Regions from separate parts of the Bradyrhizobium sp. i1.15.2 genome, predicted to be linked through region 2. Evidence: predicted binding sites of a transcription regulator. Region 2 holds the regulator's gene; the other holds the start of a gene.
The links. The regulator LexA, encoded in region 2, represses DNA repair genes until DNA is damaged. The targets are predictions, from matches to a motif close to TGTTCNNNNTGTGTTCNG.
Positions count from the first base shown of each region.

Region 1: the regulator LexA is predicted to act here: its motif matches at 3,826-3,843, upstream of ABIB80_RS01790 (DNA recombination protein RmuC).

Region 1 is NZ_JBEPRQ010000001.1:360,930-372,144, reverse strand. It holds gene recR (recombination mediator RecR) at 1-132, shown strand, start outside; gene ABIB80_RS01805 (hypothetical protein) at 159-596, shown strand; gene ABIB80_RS01800 (AmpG family muropeptide MFS transporter) at 727-2,091, opposite strand; partial or broken gene ABIB80_RS01795 (GIY-YIG nuclease family protein) at 2,210-2,506, opposite strand; gene ABIB80_RS01790 (DNA recombination protein RmuC) at 2,595-3,794, opposite strand; gene def (peptide deformylase) at 3,965-4,489, shown strand; gene fmt (methionyl-tRNA formyltransferase) at 4,697-5,632, shown strand; gene truA (tRNA pseudouridine(38-40) synthase TruA) at 5,753-6,490, shown strand; gene dapE (succinyl-diaminopimelate desuccinylase) at 6,658-7,836, opposite strand; gene dapD (2,3,4,5-tetrahydropyridine-2,6-dicarboxylate N-succinyltransferase) at 7,848-8,693, opposite strand; gene ABIB80_RS01760 (pyrimidine 5'-nucleotidase) at 8,939-9,631, opposite strand; gene ABIB80_RS01755 (DUF1036 domain-containing protein) at 9,831-10,817, opposite strand; gene argB (acetylglutamate kinase) at 11,003-11,215, opposite strand, start outside.
Region 2 is NZ_JBEPRQ010000017.1:18,859-30,073, forward strand. It holds gene ABIB80_RS25870 (bifunctional diguanylate cyclase/phosphodiesterase) at 1-780, shown strand, start outside; gene ABIB80_RS25875 (TetR/AcrR family transcriptional regulator) at 953-1,513, shown strand; gene ABIB80_RS25880 (DMT family transporter) at 1,583-2,443, shown strand; gene ABIB80_RS25885 (hypothetical protein) at 2,489-2,620, shown strand; gene ABIB80_RS25890 (S41 family peptidase) at 2,696-4,033, opposite strand; gene ABIB80_RS25895 (alpha-hydroxy acid oxidase) at 4,340-5,473, shown strand; gene ABIB80_RS25900 (HAD family hydrolase) at 5,482-6,114, shown strand; gene ABIB80_RS25905 (hypothetical protein) at 6,283-6,474, shown strand; gene ABIB80_RS25910 (molybdopterin molybdotransferase MoeA) at 6,733-7,944, shown strand; gene lexA (transcriptional repressor LexA) at 8,120-8,821, shown strand; gene ABIB80_RS25920 (hypothetical protein) at 9,274-9,708, shown strand; partial or broken gene ABIB80_RS25925 (ComEC/Rec2 family competence protein) at 9,846-11,215, opposite strand, start outside.

The DNA of each region.
Region 1 (11,215 bases), on a different contig from region 2:
ATCACCGACCTGCTTCAGGACGCCAACGTAAAAGTAACCCGGCTCGCCCATGGTGTGCCGGTCGGCGGCGAGCTTGATTATCTCGATGAAGGCACGCTATCGGCCGCGATGCGGCAGCGTACCCTGTTCTAGCCATCCAGACTCACGGAACGGACGACATGACGAAACTTTTCGCCACACGATGGGCTTTGGTCGCGACGATGGCGATGCTGGCGACGCCGGCCATCTCCGCGCAGCAGGACGATGGGGCTCCGCCGCCGTCGAAGCCCGGCAAGCCGATCAATGCCGGCGAGGTGCTGTCGGGCGAGCTGAACACGATGAAAGTGCGCGACGTCAAGAACGTCGGCAAGCGGGTTGCGATGTACCAGATCACCTCCGAGCCGCGCCGGCTGCCGCCGCCGAACGGGCTGTGCAACCTCGAGACCGGCCCCGAAACCTTCCAGCTCGTTCCCAGCGGCGACGCCCAGGCCGCGCAGTTGAAGACGTTCGCCGGCAAGGAGATCTCGGTCAAGGTCGACGAGATCGCCTGCGCCAGCGATCCCGGCCAGATGAGCGAGGCCGTGATCACGAAGTGGAGTTTGATCAAGAAGCAGTAGCGGGGTGGGCGCGCTACCCTCTCCGTTCGTCATTGCGAGGAGCTCTTGCGACGAAGCAATCCAGATCGTGTCCGCGGCGGCAGTCTGGATTGCTTCGCTTCGCTCGCAATGACGAGGAGAGAGGGCAGTGTCAAACCCTGACCGGCCCCAACGCATCGAAATGCCCGCGCTTCTGCAGCCAGGCCAGCAGCACCAGGCTCGGGATCGCCACCAGCATGCAGATCACGAAGAACAGCGGCCAGCCGGTGGTATCAGCCACGAAGCCGGCGCCTGACGAGAGATAGGTCCGCCCCACCGCGGCAAGCGCGGTGAGCAGCGCATATTGCGTCGCCGTGTGCAGCGGGTTCTGGCAGAGCGCCGAGAGATAGGCGACGAAGATCACCGTGCCGATGGCGCTGGTGAAGTTCTCACAAGTGATGGCGAAGGCGAGCGCCCATTGGCTGGTGCCGACGAAGGCGAGCCAGGAGAAGGAGAGGTTCGCGAGCGCCTGCACCACGCCGCCGATCCAGAGGCTGCTCGCGAGCGAATAGCGCCGGGCGACGAAGCCGCCGGCAAAGCCGCCGATCAGCGTCGCAGCGAGGCCCACACCCTTCACGATCGCGGCATAGTCGTTGCGGGAGAAGCCGAGGTCGATCACGAACGGCGCGGTCATCGTGCCGGAGAAGGCGTCGGTGAACTTGAACAGCACGACGAAGGCGAGTGCCGCAAGCGCGTCCTTGCGCGTCAGGAATTCCGAGAAGGCGCCGATCGCCGCGTGCAGCACGCGCGCGAACGCGGTTTGCGTCTGCGTCGCAGCTTCCGCCCGCACCGACTGCTCGGGTTCGGTCGCGATCAGCGCCGTGATCGTCCCGATCAGCACCATCGCCGCCATCACCACATAACCCCACATCCAGGCGGATGTGCGGGTGATGCCGGTGCTCTCGAAGCCCGACACAATGAACAGCGCGCCGGCGGTCGAGACCAGCATGCCGATGCGATAGGCCGCGACATAGGATGCCATGCCGGCGGCCTGCTCGCTTTCCGGCAGGCTCTCGACGCGGAAGGCATCGACCACGATGTCCTGCGTCGACGAGGCCGTCGCCACCAGCAATGCGCCGAGCGCGACATAGAACGGCGAGCGCGCGGGATCGGTCAGCGCCAGCAGCAGGATCGCGACGATCAGCAGCAATTGCGAGAACAGCAGCCAACCGCGTCGTCGCCCGAGCGCACGCGTGAACAGTGGCACATGCATCGCATCGACCAGCGGCGCCCACAGGAATTTCAGCGTGTAGGGCGTGCCGACCAGCGCAAACAGCCCGATGGTCTTGAGATCGACGCCCGACTCCCGCATCCACACCAACAGCGTCGAGCCCGACAGCGCCAGCGGCAGCCCGGACGAGAAGCCGAGGAACAGCACGATCAGCACCCGCCGTTGCAGGTAAACGGCAAGGCTGTCACGCCAGGAGGTGGGGGTCGTATCGGGCCTGGCGGGGGAGGTCGCGTCGGGTGCGGTCATGGGGTGGTGTTAGCAGATTCTGGCCGCCACAAGTGAGGTGTCGCTCCTGCCGGCCAAAGAGGAGGTGTCGTCGCCCGGCTTGACCGGGCGACCCAGTATTCCAGAGGCCGGCATTATGGGGGCCAGCAATCCCCGAATAGAGATCGTTCCAATCCGGATTGTCTTTCTCGATCAACGCGATCTTCCAATCGCGCTTCCACTTCTTCAGCCGCTTCTCCCGTTCGATCGCATTCTCGGGGTCGTCGATCTGCTCGAAGTAAACGAGCTTCACGACATCGTAGTCTTTCGTGAAGCTCTCGATCAGTTTCAACTTGTGCTCTGCCACCCGGCGGATGAGATCGTTCGTTACGCCAATATAAAGCGTGCCACCCATCTTGCTGGCGAGAATGTAGACGTAGTAGCAGCGAGCGCCCATCTGCCGCCTCTGGGATACTGGGTCGCCCGGTCAAGCCGGGCGGCGACAGCGAGATTGAGGCGGCAGGTTACCGCATCTCAGCGTAGAATCACTCCCCCGCCTGGAGCTTCCTCGGGAACAGCTCGGCAGCGCCGGTCGCCACCAGATGCGGGGCTTCGGGCGCATCGGTCTTGCTGAAATCGAGCTCTTCGATGCGCCCGGCGCGCTTCTCGATCTTGTCGGCGGAGATCAGGATCTGGCGGACGTCTTCGTTGGCGTCGGCAAAGTGTTTCTGCAATTTCAGCACGCGCTCGCGCAGGCGGCCGAGATCGTCGCCGAGCTTGATCACCTCGGTCTGGATCTGGTCGGCGGCATCGCGCATGCGCGCGTCCTTCATGATCTGCTGCATCACCTGGATCGCGAGCATCAAGAGCGACGGCGACACCAGCACGACGCGGGCGCGATACGCCTTCTGGATCACGTCGTCGAAACCGTCGTGAATTTCGGCGTAGACCGATTCCGACGGCACGAACATCAGCGCCATTTCCTGGGTCTCGCCGGCGACGAGATATTTTTCGGCGATGTCGCTGACGTGCTTCATCACGTCGCCGCGCAGCCGCTGCGTGGCGATCCGCTTTTCCTCATCGGTGCGCGCATCATGCAGCGCGGTCATCGCTTCCAGCGGAAATTTCGCGTCGATGCAGAGCGGCCGCTGGTCGGGCAGGAACACGACGCAGTCCGGACGCTTGCCGGTCGAGAGCGTGAACTGGAACTCGTAGGCGCCCTTCGGCAGACCGTCCTGGACGATCGCCTCCATTCGCGCCTGACCGAAGGCGCCGCGCGACTGCTTGTTGGCGAGCACGTCGCGCAGGGTCGTCACCTGCGTGGTGAGGTCGGTGAGGTTCTTGTGCGCGCTGTCGATGATGCCGAGCCGCTCGTGCAGCGCGCGCAGGCTCTCCATGGTGTTGCGGGTGGTGTGCTCCATGGATTGACCGACCCGGTGGGTCACCGAATCCAGCCGCTCGTTGACCGCGCGTGCCATGTCTGCCTGGCGGCCGGCCAGCGTCTGGGTCATGGCATCGACCCGCCCCGAAGCCTCGCTCTGGGCATGCAGCATCTGGCTGATGCGCTCCTCGAGTTCGTCGGCGCGGATCGCGTTGGCCATCGCGAGTTCCGCGCCGCGCCGCCCCGAGCGTGCAATCACCACGGCGATGACCGCCAGCAGGATGAGGACCAGCGCGCCGAAGCCGATCAGCGCGTCCACCGTGCGCACCGGCCAGTCGCCAGCCGTGAAAATGATCTCGTTCATGCCTGCCCTTCTAGCCGATTCGCACTGTGGCACGAACGAATAGCGAACATTTCGAGGTAATGCCCTGTTAATTTTGATGGTTAACGAAACCCGAAGTTTTATGGTTAGCGGAGGGTTAACGGGTTCCCGGCCGCATTGACCGCATCGAACGCGCGGCTTAAATCGCGGCCATGGCCCTCAGAGAAATCATCATCCTGCCCGACAAGCAGCTGCGTCTGGTCTCCAAGCCGATCGAGAAGGTCACGCCGGAGATCCGCAAGCTTGCCGACGACATGTTCGAGACCATGTACGACGCGCCCGGCATCGGGCTCGCGGCGATCCAGATCGCGCAGCCGTTGCGGCTGATCACCATGGACCTCGCCAAGCCCGACCAGGACGGCGAGACCAAGCCCGAGCCGCGCGTCTTCATCAATCCGGAAATCATCGCCTCCTCGGAGGACCTGTCGGTCTACGAGGAAGGCTGCCTGTCGATCCCCGAATATTACGAGGAGGTCGAGCGTCCCGCGAAGGTGCGGGTGCGCTACATCGATCTGGACGGCAAGGTGCATGAGGAGGACGCCGAAGGCCTCTACGCCACCTGCATCCAGCACGAGATCGACCATCTCAACGGCGTGCTGTTCGTCGACTATCTGTCGAAGCTCAAGCGCGACCGCGTGCTGAAGAAATTCGAGAAAGCCGCCAAGCGCGGCGAGTGAGTAAGGTTTAGTGCTGCCTCACACTCCCCTGCGCTCCCTCCCCCCTTGTGGGGGAGGGCGGGGGAGAGGGGTAGCCCAGACGGAAGTCTCTCCGTCATCTGAATCAGGTGCGTGCCGCGAAACCTCAAACCGAGAGAGCGCGTCGTGTGGCACCCCTCTCCCTAACCCTCCCCCACAAGGGGGGAGGGAACGTACCGAGTCCTTGTCATGCCCCTCCGCCTGATCTTCATGGGCACGCCCGATTTCTCCGTGCCGACGCTGCTCGAGCTCGTCGCGCACGGCCACGAGATCGCGGCCGTGTATACGCGCGCGCCGAAGCCCGGCGGACGGCGTGGCCTGCAATTGCAGCCGACCCCGGTGGAAGAGGCCGCGCGAAAGCTCGGCGTGCCCGTGCTGACGCCGAAGACGTTGAAGACGCCGGAGGCGCGGGAAGAATTCCGCGCCTTCGACGCCGATGCGGCCGTCGTCGTCGCCTATGGCATGATCCTGCCGCAGGCGATCCTCGATGCGCCAAAGCTCGGCTGCTACAATCTGCACGCTTCGCTGCTGCCACGCTGGCGCGGTGCTGCTCCCATCAATCGCGCGATCATGGCCGGCGATGCCGAGAGCGGCGTGATGGTGATGAAGATGGATGTTGGCCTCGACACCGGCGACGTCGCCATGGCGGAACGGCTCGCGATCACGGACAATATGACCGCGCTCGATCTGCACGATCGTCTGGCCCGGCTCGGTGCCGATCTGATGGTGCGCGCCATGGCCGCGCTCGACCGCGGCGGACTTCAGCTCAAGCAGCAGAGCGAGGATGGCGTCACCTACGCCGCCAAGATCGACAAGGCCGAAGCGCGGATCGACTGGACCAGGCCCGCGCGCGAGGTGCTGCGCCATATCCACGGCCTGTCGCCGTTTCCCGGCGCCTGGGCCGAGCTCACCGGCGTGAGCGAGAACGCGCGCGTAAAAATCCTGCGTTGCGAACTGGCGATAGGCGCGGGCGCACCCGGCGAGGTGCTCGACGATCACCTCACCATTGCCTGCGGCGAAGGCGCAATCCGCCTGATCGAGCTCCAGCGCGAAGGCAAGGCACGCATGCAGGCCGCGGATTTCCTGCGTGGCGTGCCGTTGAAGCCCGGCGCCAAATTCACCTGACGCTGTCATACCCCGCGAAGGCGGGGTATCCAGTACGCCGAGGCTTCTCGGTCGAACGGATAGGCTGCGGAGTACTGGATCGCCCGGTCGAGCCGGGCGATGACAGCGAAACTGGACAAGATGCCCCGCTACAAGCTCATCATCGAATATGACGGCGCGCCGTTCTTCGGCTGGCAGGTGCAGGAGACGCTGCCCTCGGTGCAGGGCGCGCTGGAAGCGGCGGTGAAGGCGATGACCGGCGCGGATGCACGCGTGCACGGCGCCGGGCGCACCGATGCCGGCGTGCATGCGCGCGGCCAGGTCGCGCATGTCGATATCGACAAGCAGTTTCCGCAGGGCCGTTTTCGCGACGGCTTGAATGCGCATTTGCGCCCGCATCCCATCGCCGTGCTCGAAGCCGATATCGTGCCGGAGACTTTCGAGGCGCGCTTCTCGGCCATCAAGCGCCACTATCGCTACCGCATCGTCAACACCCGCGCCAATCTCGCGCTCGATGCCGGCCACGCCTGGCGTGTGCCGCGCCGGCTCGATGCCGATGCGATGCATGCGGCGGCACAACGCCTGCTCGGCAAGCACGATTTCACCACCTTCCGCGACACCGAGTGCCAGGCCAGGTCGCCGGAGAAGACGCTCGATCAACTCGACGTGCTGCGCGACGGGCGCGAGATCACGATTCTCACCTCGGCGCGCTCGTTCCTGCACAGCCAGGTGCGCTCGATGGTGGGGTCGCTGATGTGGGTCGGCGAAGGCCGCTGGACCGCCGAAGATCTCTCCGCAGCGCTCGCTGCACGCAACCGCGCCGCCTGCGGCATCGTCGCCCCGCCGGACGGGCTGTATCTGATGCAGGTGGATTACTGATTGGGGTGAGGGCGCGCGCTCTCGCTACATCCACCACTGTCATGCCCCGGCTTGACCGGGGCATCCAGTACGCCGCGGCCTCTCGGCTCAGTCACTGCCGTCTCTGGAATACTGGATCGCCCGGTCAAGCCGGGCGATGACAGCGGAGTTTGGGCGGGCAGAAGAGCCTACCCAAAATACCGCGTCAAAATCCCGCGATACACCTTGGTCAGCTGCTCCAGGTCCCTGACCGGCACGCGCTCGTCGACCTGGTGCATGGTCTGGCCGACCAGGCCGAACTCGATCACCGGGCAATAGCTCGAGATGAAGCGCGCATCCGAGGTGCCGCCTGAGGTCGACAGCTCCGGCTTGCGGCCCGTCACTTCCTCGATCGCGGACACCGCGAGTTCGGTGAACGGGCCAGGCTTGGTCACGAACACGTTCGAGTTCGAGGGCTCCCAGACGATGCGGGCGCGGATCCGGTTGCCGCAGGCTTTGGTCAGCCGCGTCTCGACCAGCTCGCGCAGGCTCGCCTGGGTGTGATTGTCGTTGTAGCGGATGTTGAATTTTGCGCGGGCCTGGCCCGGGATGACGTTGTTGGCGGTGTTGCCGACGTCGACCGAGGTGAATTCGAGATTGGAGGCCTGGAACTGCGCGCTGCCATGGTCGAGCGGCTCATCCGAGATCGCCACGATCAGCCGCGAGATATCAGGCACCGGATTGGCGGCGCGGTGCGGATAAGCGACGTGGCCCTGCACGCCGTCGACATACAGCGTGCCGGATTGCGAGCCGCGGCGGCCGACCTTGATGGTGTCGCCGAGGGTCTCGACATTGGAGGGCTCGCCCAGCACGCAATGGTCGAATTTCTCGCCGCGCTCCGCCGCCCACTTCAGCAGCTTGATGGTACCGTTGATGGAGACGTCTTCCTCGTCGCCGGTGATCAGGAACGAGATCGAACCCGAGCCCGATTTTTGGCCGTCGCTGCGTGGCTTGCCGCCGTTCGCGGCGAGATGCTCCAGCACCGCGGCGACCGAGCAGGCGATGCCACCCTTCATGTCGACCGCGCCGCGGCCGTGCAGAAAGCCGTCCTTCACCTCGCCGGAGAATGCACCGACGCTCCAGGCGCTCTCGTCGCCCGGCGGCACCACGTCGGTGTGGCCGGCAAAGGTGATGTGCGGCCCGTCAGTGCCGATCCGCGCATAGAGATTGTCGACGTCGGCGGTGCCGGGCTCGCTGAAGGTGACGCGGTGGCATGTGAAGCCGGCCGCGTTGAGGACTTGTTCGAGCACGCCCAGCGCACCGGCATCGGCCGGAGTTACCGAGGGACAGCGGATGAGATCGCGGGCAATCGAGAGAGCATCGGTCATGCGCGCCCCAATCAATCCCGCAGCAGCTCGTTGATGCTGGTCTTGGAGCGCGTGCGCTCGTCGACGCGTTTGACGATGACGGCGCAGGCGGTGCTCGGGCCGATCTGGCCGTTCTTCATGGGCTTGCCGGGCAGCGCGCCGGGAACGACGACCGAATACTCAGGCACTTCGCCGATGAAGATCTCGCCAGTGTCGCGGTCGACGATCTTGGTCGAGGCACCCAGGAATACGCCCATCGACAGCACCGCGCCCTTGCGCACGATCACGCCTTCGGCGACCTCGGAGCGCGCGCCGATGAAGCAATCGTCCTCGATGATCACGGGCTCGGCCTGCAGCGGCTCGAGCACGCCGCCGATGCCGACGCCGCCGGAGATGTGCACGCGCTTGCCGATCTGCGCGCAGGAGCCGACCGTCGACCAGGTGTCGATCATGGTGGATTCATCGACATAGGCGCCGAGATTGACGAAAGACGGCATCAGCACGACGTTGCGGGCGATGAAGGCCGAGCGGCGCACGATGGCGCCGGGGACGGCGCGGAAACCGGCGTCGCGAAAACGGTTCTCACCCCAGCCGTCGAACTTCGAGGGCACCTTGTCCCACCAGGTCGCCTTGCCGGGGCCGCCGGGAATGGCGCCCATGTCGTTGAGGCGGAACGAGAGCAGCACCGCCTTCTTCAGCCATTGATTGACCTTCCACTTGCCGTCGGTGCCGCGCTCGGCAACGCGGGCCTCGCCCTTGTCCAGAATCTCCAGCGCGTGATCCACGGCCTCGCGGACCTCGCCCTTGGTCGAGGTCGAGACGCCGTCGCGCGCCTCGAAGGCGCCGTTGATGGTGGATTCGAGGGCGGACAGGGACATCGGGATTTCCTCAAAGGCGGGCGGGAATTTGCGGTGATTTGGAGCGCTTTTTCGGGATTTGGGAGGACGGAGTCAAGGCAAACTCAGTGTCGTCCTCCATCGTCGTCCTGGACAAGCGAACAACGTGAGCGCCGACCCAGGACCCATTACCCCTGGGAGGTGTTTGGCGAAGGCTGGTAGTTATCAGCTCGCGCCAAATTCCACCCCGGGATAATGGGTCCTGGCTTTCGCCAGGACGACAGCGGTTATTTGGGAGACAGCCTGCCCAAAAAACCCGCGAGATCATCCGTGACATGGTCGACATGGGCGGCATCACGGCCCGCCAATTCCCAGTCCTCGCGCACGACCTCTTTCGTCCCATCCGGTATCACCAGCACGGTGGTCATGCCGAGTTCGTGCGGGACGGTGAGGTTGCGGGCGAGGTCTTCGAACATCGCGGCGCGGGTCGGATCGACCGAATGGTCGGCGAGAAACTTGCGGTAGGTCTGCGGCGCCGGCTTCGGCTCGAAGTCGGCGGCGATGATGTCGAACACGCCGTCGAAATGCGTGGCAAAGCCGAGCCGCGCCAGCACCGCATCGACATGATCGACCGAACCGTTGGTCAGGATCAGCTTTCGTCCCGGCAGTTTTGCGATGGCCTCGCCCAGCGCCGGGTTCGGCTCTAGCGGAGAGTGGTCGATCTTGTGGACATAGGCGAGATAGTCGTCGGCGCGGACGCCATGCAGGGTCATCATGCCGCGCATGGTGGTGCCGAAGCGCTGGTAATAATCCTTCTGGATCTTGCGCGCTTCCACCGCTGTCAGATCGAGCCAATTGCAAACGAACTCGGTGATCCGCGCATCGACCTGTTGCCACAGATTGACGTGGTGCGGATAGAGCGTGTTGTCGAGGTCGAACACCCAGGTGTCGATATGGCCGAAGGCACGGGGGGATTTCATTTTCACTCTCTATCCGTTGACCGCGGCGGCGCCCCACCCTCAATCGTCGTCCTGGCGAAAGCCAGGACCCATACTCCGTGACCGATCATTGGGGCACGCTAGTCGTCGTTCTTCGCCAAACGCGATCCTGGGGTCATGGGTCCTGGCTTTCGCCAGGACGACAGCGGAGTGCATGGCACCGGTACGATCACAAAAGCAATCACGGCATCGCAAACCGCAGCGTCTTGCCGCCGCTCGACATGTCCACCGCGCCAAAACCCGTCGCCGCGAAGCCGCGCGCGCCGCAGTCGGTCTGCTCGTTGGTCTCGAACTTGGTCTCGCGCGTGCAAAGCTGCTTGTCGCCGCCCCAGTTCAGCGGCTTGTCCTTTAGCTTGACGATTCGGTTGTCGGCGTCGATGGCTTCCGCGAAGCTGAAGATCTGCTTCGGCTGGCCGCTCACATCGGGGTGCAGGCAGGTCTTGGGGTCGATGCGATACCAGCCGCGGCTGGTCACCGCCTTGCCGTCGTCGGTGGCAACCGCCGCCATTACCTTGTGCGTGGTGTCGTTGCACCAGGTGAGGCCGGTCGCAGACGGCGTCTGCACGGCATCGACCATGGTCTTGAAGAAGTTCGGCGACGACAGGATGTCGGACGACAATCCGCGGCTCTTCAGGAAAGCGGCCAGCGCGCCTTGCGTCTTCGGCCCGTCGACGCCGTCGATTGGCGCGGCGTCGTAGCCTGCGATCACCAAAAGCCGCTGGATGCCGGCGAGGCGAGCCTGCTCGTCGTCATATTCGGAGTCCTCGGCGAGATAGGCGACGAAATTGCCGTCCGCGCCTTGCGTCGGCGTGATCTGGGTGAAGGCGGCCTGGGTCTGGCCACTGCGGCACTGCCGCGCGGCCGCGATGACGAAATTGTCCTGCGCGACGCACAGCGTGTCGCTGCCGTTCTGCGGGATCGGGGAGGCGCCGTAGACGCCAAGCGCGCGGGCGTTGAGCAGGATGCGGTCGGCGGAGAGCGTGCCTTGCACCACCACGCGGCAGGTGGCGGGGTCGATCCTGAACCAGCCACGCGTCGCGGTCGCCGCCTTGTCGTCGATGCCGATCGCGGCCTCGACGACATAGGACATGCGGTTGCAGATTTTCAAGTCGGCGAACGCCGGTGCGGAGGAGAACACGAACGAGATGGCTGCGGCAGGGAGCGTCATCAAGAAACGGCTCAAGGTCGAGCGGCGATGCCGCCGAGTCCTCAACTCGTCATGCCCGGGCTTGTCCCGGGCATCCACGTTCTTGGCGCGGGACGAAAGGTCGTGGATGGCCGGGACATCTTCGCGAAGACGCGCTTCGCGCTGTTGCCCGGCCATGACGGCTTTCATGCGTGGCGCCTCTCGCATCACTTGTGGATCAGCGTGCCCGTGCCGGTGTTGGTGAAGAGCTCGAGCAGCACCGCGTGCTGCATCTTGCCGTCGATGATGACGACACCCTCCACGCCCTGTTCGAGCGCATAGATGCAGGTCTCGACCTTGGGGATCATGCCGCCGGAAATGGTGCCGTCGGCGATCAGCTTTCGTGCGTCCTTCACCGAGAGCTGCGGGATCAGCTTCTT
Region 2 (11,215 bases):
CAAGGCGGGCTCGAAGGCGGCCTCGAGGTGTATTACCAGCCTTGCCTCAGCCTGAAGGACGACCGCATCACCGGCTGCGAGGCGCTGGTGCGCTGGCGCCATCCCGAACGCGGCATGGTCTCGCCGGCCGAGTTCATCCCGATCGCCGAGGACACCGGCCTGATCAACGAGATCGGCGAATGGGTGCTGGTGACCGCCTGCCGGGACGCAGCGAACTGGCCCGACGACGTCCGCCTCGCCGTCAACGTCTCGCCGGTGCAGTTCAAGAGCGGCACGCTGGCGCTGAAGATCATGGCAGCGCTTGCCGCCTCCAATTTGCCGGCAAGCCGGCTCGAGATTGAGATCACCGAGGCGGTGCTGATCCGCGACGACGACACCGCGCTTGCGATCCTGCATCAACTCCGCGCCATCGGCGTCCGCATCGCGCTCGACGATTTCGGCACCGGCTACTCCTCGCTGAGCTATCTGCACCGCTTCCCGTTCGACAAGATCAAGATCGACCGCTGCTTCGTCAACGACATCGCCGGCCCCGACGGCTCCTCCAGCATCGTGCAGGCGGTCGTCAATCTCGCGGCTGCCCGCCGCATGACCACCACGGCCGAGGGTGTCGAGACCGAGGAGCAGCAGCGGTTGCTGCGCGCGCTCGGCTGCTCCGAGATGCAGGGCTATCTGTTCAGCGCCGCAAAACCCGCCGACAAAGTGCTGGAGCTGTTCGCAGCTCATCGCAGCCGTCTCGCCCAGCGCGGCGGCAACGAAGGCCGCCGCCGGGAGGCAAGCTAGGGCCTGGACTCACACAGGCGCAATTGTCGGCTCGGGAGGCCAAGCAGAAACATCGGCGGACGGCCAAACGGCGGTGGCGCCCCTAGAAATTAAAGACCATTCGGTCTATATATCGGCAATGCCCCGCCAAACCCCTGTGCAGTTGCCCCGTGGCCGTCCCCGAAGTTTCGACATGGAATCCGCCGTCGAACGCGCGATGGATGTGTTCTGGTCCCGCGGCTATCACGCCACGGCGCTACCGGACCTTCTTCGTGCGACGAAGCTCTCGCGGGGCAGCCTCTACGCCGCTTTCGGCGACAAGCACTCGCTGTTCCTGCTTGCGCTTGATCGCTACATTGCCATTGCCTTGACACGGATGGATATCGAACTCGACCCCCGCAGGGAGCCGATCGACGGCCTAAGGGCCTACCTTGCCGGCTATGTTGACCGCAACAGCGGTGCCAATGGTCGGCGCGGATGCCTGTTGGTAGCCACAGCCATGGAACTGGCTGGCCGTGATGCCGAAATTGATCGTCGCATCGGGAGCTTTTTCAAAGCTATGGAGGCTCGGGTGGCTGGTGCACTTTCCCGTGCGAAGGCAGCGGGCAAGCTGGCCGATGGTGTCGAGCCTTCGAGTGCCGCCCGAATTCTCGTCTGTTTCGTCGAGGGCCTGCGGGTGGTCGGCAAAACGGCACCGACACGGATCATTTCGCAAGCCACCGTTGACGCTTTTCTCGACCGCTTCATCAGGTAGACAACCATGGACGTTTCCGCTGCTCGCACGCCTATATCTAGACCGAACGGTCTTGAAAAGAACGATACCATGTCCGGCTTCCAGATCGTCTGCGCGGTGGTCGTCCCCTTGCTCTGGGGTTATCAATTCGTGGCCATCAAAGTGGGCGTTATGGAGTTTCCACCCCTCTTCTTCCTCGCGCTGCGCTTCCTGGCCATCGCGCTGCTGCTTGTTCCCTTCGTCAAAAGGCCCGCACGTCAACAGTTTGGCCCGATCGCAGCGATTTCGTTTTTCCTTGGCGGACTGAACTTCGGGCTCTTCTATGTTGGCCTCGGCCTCGGCTCGGGAAGCATGTCGGCCGTCGCAATTCAACTCGCCACGCCCTTCACCGTCCTGCTGGCCTGGCCGCTGCTCGCGGAGCGGCCGTCTCTCACCACGTCCGCTGGAGTGGTGCTTGCATTTGTCGGCGTGGTCGTGCTGGCAGCGGGGCCCGGCCCGTCCGCAAACGCGCTTCCACTGCTGCTCGTGGTCGGGGCAGCCTTCGCATTCGCGGTGTCCAATGTCCTGACGAAACGCTACGGCCCTTTTGATCCCCTGATGTTGATGGGATGGTCCTCGCTGTTCACGGTGCCGCAGGTCATGTTGATGTCGCTGCTCCTTGAACATGGACAACTCGCGAGCCTCGTCACTGCAGATGGACGTGGTTGGCTGGCACTCGCCTATACGATTTTCATCGGGGGAATTGTCGGATTTGGCCTGTGGTTCTGGCTGATCGGGCGTTGCTCCATGGGTCGCGTCGCGCCCTTCGGTTTGCTGCTTCCGGTGTTCGCCTTGATGTCGAGCGTGTTGTTTCTTGGCGAACGCATGACCCCAATGTTGATGATCGGCGGGCTGCTCGCGATCTCCGGCGTCGCTGTCACTCAGCTAAGACCGAGCGCTCGACCAATTTGAACTTGGAAGTCGCGTCGTTGGCAGATTCTCAGCACGCGGCTGACCTTGTTAACGCAGCCGCTGGAGCTGCGGGTCCATCCCCGCGACGAAGTGCTGGTCGAGCGCGACCGCGCCCTGCGCTGGGCCGAGCGCGATGGCTGCTACGAGGCCACCCTTGCGGCCATGAATCCCAGCTGAGACGGCGTCCAAAACGAAATCGCCCGGGAGCGGTCAACCACGCCCGGGCGATCGATCTCTGGAACTGGCGAGGGCCTAGTTCGGCACCGCAGCCCTCGACGCCGGCTTGGCGGCCACCGCATTCGCGGTTTGGCCGTGCAGGAAGTCGTAGGCCGTATGCAGGGCCTTGTCGTCTTTCGCCTCCGGCGGGACATAGGACTGCGACCCGGTCTGCTCGGTGCCGTCGGCTGCCTGGAGATGACCGCGCATCTGGGACTCCGCCATGGTGTCCATCCGGCCCTTCAGCTCGGCCGGCACGTCCTGGAGGATCTCGATGTCGGGCGCGATGCCCTGGGCCTGGATCGAGCGGCCCGAGGGCGTGTAGTAGCGCGCCGTGGTCAGCGCCAGCGCGCCGTTGCCGGTGCCGAGCGGAATGATGGTCTGCACCGAGCCCTTGCCGAACGAGCGCGTGCCGATCAGCGTGGCGCGCTTGTGGTCATGCAGCGCGCCGGCCACGATCTCCGAGGCCGAGGCCGAGCCGCCATTGACGAGAACCACCAGCGGCTTGCCCTTGGTGAGGTCGCCTCCATGCGCCGTGAAGCGCTGGGTCTCTTCCGGATTGCGGCCGCGGGTCGAGACGACCTCGCCACGCTGCAGGAACGCGCTCGACACCGACACGGCCTGATCGAGCAGTCCGCCCGGATTGTTGCGCAGGTCCATCACATAGCCGACCAGCTTCTCCGGCGGAACGTCCTTGGAGATCGATGCGATCGCCTTCTTCAGGCCATCGGTCGTCTGCTCGTTGAACGAGGTGACGCGGATATAGCCGATGTCGCCGTTCTCGACGTGGAAGCGCACCGGGCGCACATGGATGATCTCGCGCTTGATCGCGACGTCGAGCGGGGCGTCGGCGCCCTTGCGCACGATCGTGAGCTTGGTCTGGGTCTCGACCGGCCCCTTCATCTTGTTGACGGCCTGCTCGAGCGTCATGCCCTGCACCGCATCGCCGTCGATCTTGCTGATGAGGTCGCCCGACATGATGCCGGCTTTAGACGCCGGCGTGTCGTCGATCGGCGAGACGACCTTGACGAGACCGTCCTCCATCGTGACCTCGATGCCGAGCCCGCCGAACTCGCCGGAGGTGGTCTCCTGCATCTCGGTCCAGGCCTTGTCGTTCATGTAGCGCGAGTGCGGATCGAGCGAGGTCACCATGCCGGTGATCGCGCCTTCGATCAGCTTGGCATTGTCAGGCTTCTCGACGTAGCTCGCCTTCACCCGCTCGAACACTTCGCCGAACAAATTGAGCTTGGAATAGGCGTCATCCGCGCTCGCTGCCGCCCGTGCCGCCCATACGCCGCCGTGCGGACTGGCTACCAGAAGGGTCAGACACGCTCCGGTGAGCGCGCCCAGTGGAAACAGCAGGGTTTTCCGCATGGATAGGCTGGCCTTTTTGCTTCGCGGTTCGGTGGGGCTGGGGAGCCGCCATGCAAATGGCGATCCAGCCTGCTTCTCACAATACCATTCTGGTTTCTTCAAGGCCGGGATGCCACGCCGGCGGGTACACCGTAAAAATCCCTTCGTCCGGACCTAAACTTTCGGCAACGTTGCAGGACCCGGTTGGTGCGCAGCGGGGGTCGGCCGGCCGGCCCACGCCTCGCTGCCATGCCATTTTAGGATGGTTTTGGCGCCCCGGACGGGTTAGGCGATGAGGGAAGGCTTCAAATTCTCGGGAGGATAACAATGAACGAAGCACCCCGCATCCAACCGGAAAGGAACGTCGAGCTCGGCGCCAGCACCGAGCCGTTCCAGAATCTGCATGAATTCGTCCGGAAAGCCCGCGCCAACCTCAACCAGAATGCCTGGGATTATATCGTCGGCGCGGCCGAGACCGAGACCACGATGCGTCGCAACCGCATGGCACTGGACGAGATCGCCTTTCGCCCGCGCGTGCTGCGCGATGTCCGCAAGGTCACCGGCTCGGTCGAGCAGTTCGGCCGCAAGATGCGCCTGCCGGTGGTACTCGCCCCCGTCGGCGCGCTTGAGATCTTCGATCCGGATGGTGCGGCGAGCGTGGCACGCGCCTGCGGCACTTTCGGTGCGGCGCACATGCTCAGTTCCGTGTCCGAGCCCGGCCTCGAGAAGACCGCCGAAGCTGCGCCCGACGCGCTGCGCCTCTACCAGCTCTATGTGCGCGGCGACGACGCCTTCGTTGCCGACGTCGTCAGCCGGGCCGAGAAGAACGCCTACGCCGCCTTCTGCCTGACCGTCGACACCGCTCACTACAGCCGTCGCGAACGTGACATCGCCAAGCGCTACGTTCGCGAGAGCCGCCTGCGCGCCACCGGCGGCGATTACCAGAAGGGTCTGGAGTGGCGGACGGTGAAGATGATCAAGGACAAGTTCAAGATCCCGCTGATCCTCAAGGGCATCGCGACGCCAGAGGATGCGCTGATCGCGATCGATCACGGCGTCGAATGGATTTACGTCTCCAACCATGGCGGCCGTCAGCTCGATCACGGTCGCGGCGCCATGCATGTGCTGCCCGAGATCGTCGATGCCGTGAACGGCCGCGCCAAGATCATGGTCGATGGCGGCGTCTGTCGCGGCACCGACATCGTCAAGGCGATCGCGGCGGGTGCCGACCTGGTCGGCATCGGCCGGCTACAATGCTGGGCGCTGGCGGCGGCCGGCGAATCCGGCGTGGCGCGCATGCTGGAGCTGCTCGAGGACGAAGTGCTGCGCTGCCTCGGCCTCTTGGGTGCGACGTCGTTCGCCGAGCTCGACAAATCCTGCCTGCACCAGGCGACCGCAACCAACGCGCCGAGTGTGTTCAGCGCGTTTCCGCTGTTCGACCACGAGCCATATCGATACTGAGTGAAAGGATGCAGGTGACATCGCTCTCTCCCGGCAGCGCGGATGCGCTCCTGTTCGATCTCGGCCGCGTGGTGCTCGATATCGATTTCTCCAGGGCAATCGCCTGCTGGGCGGGACATGCCGGCTGCAAGCCCGAAGCCATTGTAGCGCGCTATGTGCGGGACAGCGAAGCCTATCGGTTGCACGAGATGGGGAAGATCAGCGATGAGGATTATTTCGCCTCATTGCGAGCCTCGCTCGGAATCGGCATTTCGGACGCGCAGTTCCTGGAAGGCTGGAACGCGATCTTCGCCGGCGAAATGCCTGACATCGCCGAGCTGCTGCCGCGGGCAGCGAAGCAGATGCCGCTCTACGCTTTCTCCAACACCAACCGGCCGCACGTGGACCATTTCTCGAGGGAATATGCCGACCTCCTCGGCCATTTCCGCGAGCTGTATTTGTCGTCCAGCATCGGCTTGCGCAAACCGGATGCGGAGGCCTTCGACCACGTCGTTGCGGCGATCGGCGTGCCCGCCGGGCGCATCGTGTTCTTCGATGATCTTGCCGAAAACATCGAGGGAGCGCGGGCGCGCGGCTTGACGGCGGTGCATGTGACCTCGCCGCGTGACGTCGGGAACGCATTGAAGGCATTGGGCATTTGACGAGGAGTCGGTGTCGCGAAACCCACGGCGGCACCGCCCGCCGGGACCAATTTTGAGAAATTGAGGAACCCGATCACTTTGTGCATTTTTGTACAGAGTTCCGGGAACGGAATACCGCCTTCCGGACTCTTAGAGTCCGTTGGGACTTCTACGGACGGATGCATCATCGTGCTGGGCAAAACCTACCTCACCAAGCAGGCCTCTCTTCTTCTTGAATTCGCCAGGACAACTTCAGATTCGGACCTTTCCGCCAAGCTTGTGAGCAAGGCCGCCGACCTGAAATCCCAGGCCGATCCGCTGCCCGACAAAGACCAGGGAGCCAAGGCGCCCGACGTAACTCCCGGGCAGGCAGGGAGCTGATCGATGCAGCCCGGGGCGCTCGTCGTTCTCGCCTTGCCGTGATTTTCCTTGCCGTGATTTTCGTCGCTTCCATGGCCGCTCTCCTGCCGATTTGTCAGGTTCTTCGCATCATGCCGCGACGCGCTTGATCCTGCCTTCCGGAACAATGTGAAGCGGCGGGATGACTGTGCCCGCTCAGCGGTTTTTGCCTCTGCGCCCGCGCTCGGCTAGAAGACGTGCGGAACATTCGCCCGAACGTGCCGAGCAGGAGTTTTCGCCGTGGCCTTGATGCCGGTTTCCGACGCGCTTGCCGCGGTGCTGGCGGGTGCAGAGCCGCTGCCGGAAGAAATGATTTCCCTCGACGAGGCCCATCATCGCGTGCTCGCGCGTGACCTCGCGGCGCGGCGCACGCAGCCGCCGCAGGCGATGTCGGCGATGGACGGCTACGCGGTGCGCGCGGCCGATGCCGCGACGATCGATTCGGAGCTCACCGTGGTCGGCGAAGTCGCGGCGGGCCGACCGTTCGCCGGGACGATCGGCGCCGGCGAGGCCGTACGGATCTTCACCGGCGGCGTCGTTCCCGGTGGCGCGGACGCCGTCGTGATCCAGGAGGACACGGTCGCAGCCGGCAAGCGGATCATGATCAAGGAAGCCGCGATCGCCGGTCGGCACATCCGCCCCGCCGGCGTCGATTTCCGCGAGGGTGACGTGCTCCTGCGCAAGGGAAGCCGTGTCACCGAGCGCGACCTCGCGCTCGCTGCCGGGATGAATCATCCGCACCTTGTCGTTTTCAGGCGTCCAAAGGTCGCGATTCTCGCCACCGGCGACGAGCTGGTGATGCCAGGCACCACGCCAGGCCACGGCCAGATCGTCTATTCCAACGGCTACGCCCTGCACGCGCTCGCCCGCAGCGAAGGCGCCGAGACGATCGACCTCGGTATTGCCGCCGACACGCTGGAGGCGACCACCGCCGGCATCCGCCGCGCCCGCGAGAGCGGCGCCGACATCCTGATCACGACCGGCGGCGCATCGGTCGGCGACCACGATCTGGTCCAGCAGGCACTGCGGGACGAAGGCATCGCGATGGCGTTCTGGAAGATCGCGATGCGGCCAGGCAAGCCGATGATGCACGGGCGACTCGGCGCAATGGGTGTGATCGGCCTGCCGGGCAATCCCGTGTCGTCCTACGTGTGCGCTTTCCTGTTCATGGTGCCGCTGATTCGCGCCCTGTCGGGCCGTTCAGTGATTCACCATCGCCGCGAACGCGCCGTGCTCGGCCGCGGCGTCGGCGCCAACGACCAGCGCGAGGACTATCTGCGCGCGCATCTGGAGGAGCGTGACGATGGCACACGCGTCGTTCTTCCCGTCAATCATCAGGACTCTTCGCTGCTTGCGAATCTCGCTGCAGCACAGGTACTTCTCGTGCGCGCACCATTCGCGCCGAAGGCCGAAGCCGGCACGGCTTGCGAAGTGTTGCGGCTCCCCGTCTGAGCACCCCGCAACGCGCGTTCCGCGAACTTTGCTCTGTTCACGGTAAATTAAGCAGTTGCGGAACATGTATCGAACATATAGTGTCCGTTCATGATTTGTTTCGAGCATGTAGCGGCTTATTGCCGAATTCTGCGTCTCGGAATCGGACGACATCAACCGGGGGACTTTGGTCGAGATGTTAACGCGCAAACAATACGAGCTTCTGCGGTTCATCAGTGAACGTCTGAAGGAAAGCGGCGTGCCGCCCTCCTTCGACGAGATGAAGGATGCGCTCGATCTGCGCTCGAAGTCGGGCATCCATCGCCTGATCACGGCGCTCGAGGAGCGTGGCTTCATCCGACGCCTGCCCAACCGCGCCCGTGCGATTGAAGTCATCAAGCTGCCGGAGCTCCAGGCAGCCGCCGGCAGCCGCCGCGGCTTCACCCCCAGCGTCATCGAGGGCAATCTCGGCAAGGTGCGTGCGGGCTCCAGCCTGCCCGCGGACGAGGGCGAACGCCCCGTGGCGGTACCGGTGATGGGCCGCATCGCGGCCGGCACGCCGATCGAGGCGTTGCAGACACGCAGCCACACCATCAGCGTACCGCCCGACATGCTCGGCTCGGGCGAACATTACGCGCTGGAAGTGCGCGGTGATTCCATGGTTGATGCCGGCATCCTTGACGGCGACATGGCGCTGATTCAGCGCAACGAGAGCGCCGATACCGGCGACATCGTGGTGGCGCTGATCGACGACGAGGAAGCGACGCTGAAGCGCTTCCGCCGTCGCGGCGCCTCGATCGCGCTCGAGCCCGCCAACGCTGCCTATGAGGTCCGCATCCTGCCGCCCAATCGGGTGAAGATTCAGGGCAAGCTGATCGGGCTTTACCGGAAGTACTGATACCGGACGTACTTGATACCTGGAGAAGTTGGCGCCTCGCGCGCTTCCGATCGGCATCGCCGGTCAGAGATTGGAGCGGATCATCGTCCGCTCCGGCTGGATAGTCTTTCTGGTTCTGCACAGACTATCCGGCCCCTGCTCCGGCGCTGGCTACTCGCGACGCCCAAGAAGCAGCACCGAAACAGCACCGCTTCGCGGCTCGAGTGTGCGAGGAAACAGCGAGCAGCGATCGAGGTCGTTGCACCAGCCGGCAATATTCGCGCATGCGCCTCCCGAATGCATCGCAACTCTCTTTGTTCCTATTGAATTCGGGAAAGATAATGTGATCGCGGCTTGCGGAAACCAGCCGCAGATTTGCCCACAACCGAGCAGAGCTTTCGTGCTTCAACTCTGATAGAGGCCTGCGCCTCGATAAGAGACGTGGGTTGCTATCCCAGCATGAGGAGCACCCGATGTGTGACTACAGCCTGCATGCCGTCGCGTCGCGCCCCGCCGAAGTCGGCGAGACGATCGTCACGACAAATTTCCGCGGCACCTCGACGCGCGGCTTCGCCTCCGCAGCCGATCCGTCTGTTGCCGTCTGCCTGCTGCCGGGAACGGAGCTCGCCTTCGCAGACGACGTCCGCTACGACAATCGCTGGATCTGGACGCGGACCATCAATTCCCGCGTGGGCAAGTTCGGCAAGATCGATCCGCACGTTCCCGACCGCCATCATGACGCGATCGAATTCCCCGACGGCAAATTTGTGCTGGTGACGCAGCTCGTCGAAGGCCAGCGCGCGACCGTGCTGCAACTGCCTGTGACCCAGTCGGTCATCGAGCGCGAGCACAAGGCGCAGATCATCGCCGACAGGCAGCCGACCGTCACGCACCTGCCGATCGGCTGAAACAGCCGCCCTCCGGCTACGAGGTCGGAGGTCAGGATTGAATTGCCATCGCCGGCCGTGGCCGGCGAGATGGTGTGGTTTGCGCCAGCGAATCCGAGCGGACGCACCGACCCGCTGCGTTGCTCCGCACCATCAGATCAATCGTCGGCCTGCAAGTCGGTCTCCGCCGGCGTTGCGTCCTTGATGCGGGGCGCGGTCGCCTTCGGCGCAAGGCTGCCGTCGAAATCACCCTCGCCGGCGCCGACCGGCAACCAGGGGCGGCTCGTGCCTCTCGCCCTCACCGCCTGAACCACAAATCCGTCACCACGCTGCGTCAGCGCCAGTGCGCTCTGGCTGGCGAGCCGCTGCCGATCGACCACCATCGCCGCGCAATCGGGCGGCGCGGGACGCGTCGTCACCACCAGCGCGGCCCGACTGCAATCGTCGGCGAGAGCGTCGACCCGCAGTGCCAGCGCGACCAGCCTCCCGTCGATCAGTGGCGTCACGCAGCCGGATTCGTCACAGGACACGCCATCAGCCAGCGAGGCTCTGCCGGCATCGCGCGGATCGGCGTCGGCAGCGAGCCATTCCTTGAGCAGAAAGCTGTCCTTGCTGGTCCTGATCAGGTGCAGATATCCGTCCTTGCCCCGCACCGCGACGCTCGCGCCATCCCCGGCGATCAGGATGTCGGGCCTCCGCGCCGACAGTCCCCACAGGATCGCTGCCAGCAGCACCAGGGCGCCGGACCAGCGCAGCGGCGTCCGCAACAAGCCCAGCACGATGATTCCCAGGCTCGCCGCGATCAGCGGCCCGATCCCGAACGCCGCGATGCGGCCGACGGCACCCGGCAATGCTGCGACCCAGCGCGAGACCGCGACCATCCAGTCGATGCCGATCCCCATCAGCCACCAGAACACGCTGTCCAGCCCGAACGGTGCAGCAAGCAGCCCCAACAGCCCCGCCGGCATCACCAGCGCCGAGACCACCGGCATCGCGCCGAGATTGGCGAGCACGCCGAACGGCGTGACACGGTGGAAGTGGAAAGCGGCGTAGGGTGTGGTCGCAAGTCCCGCAATCAGCGAAGCCATGAACAGCATCGCGATCTCGCGGCCGCCCCACATCGCAATGCGTGCAGTCGCCGAATGGTCCGGCGAGGCAAACAAATTCGGCATGCCGATCTGCACCAGCGCCACCAGCCCGAGCGTTGCTGCAAACGACATCTGGAAGCTCGGATGCACCAGCGCTTCCGGCGCGACCGCGAGCACGATCAGCGCGGCGACAGCAAGCGTGCGGAAGGTGATGGCGCGGCGATCGACCATCACCGCGATCAGCACTACCGCGGTCATGAAGAACGACCTTTGCGTCGCGACCTCCGCGCCTGACAGCAGCAGGTAGAACGCAGCGGCGACCAGCGCGGCGGCGGCCGACCATTTCTTGATGGCGAAGCCGGCCGCCAGTCTGGGGATCAGAGCGAGCAGCGCGCGCACCGCGAAGAACACGACACCGGCAACGACCGCCATGTGATAAC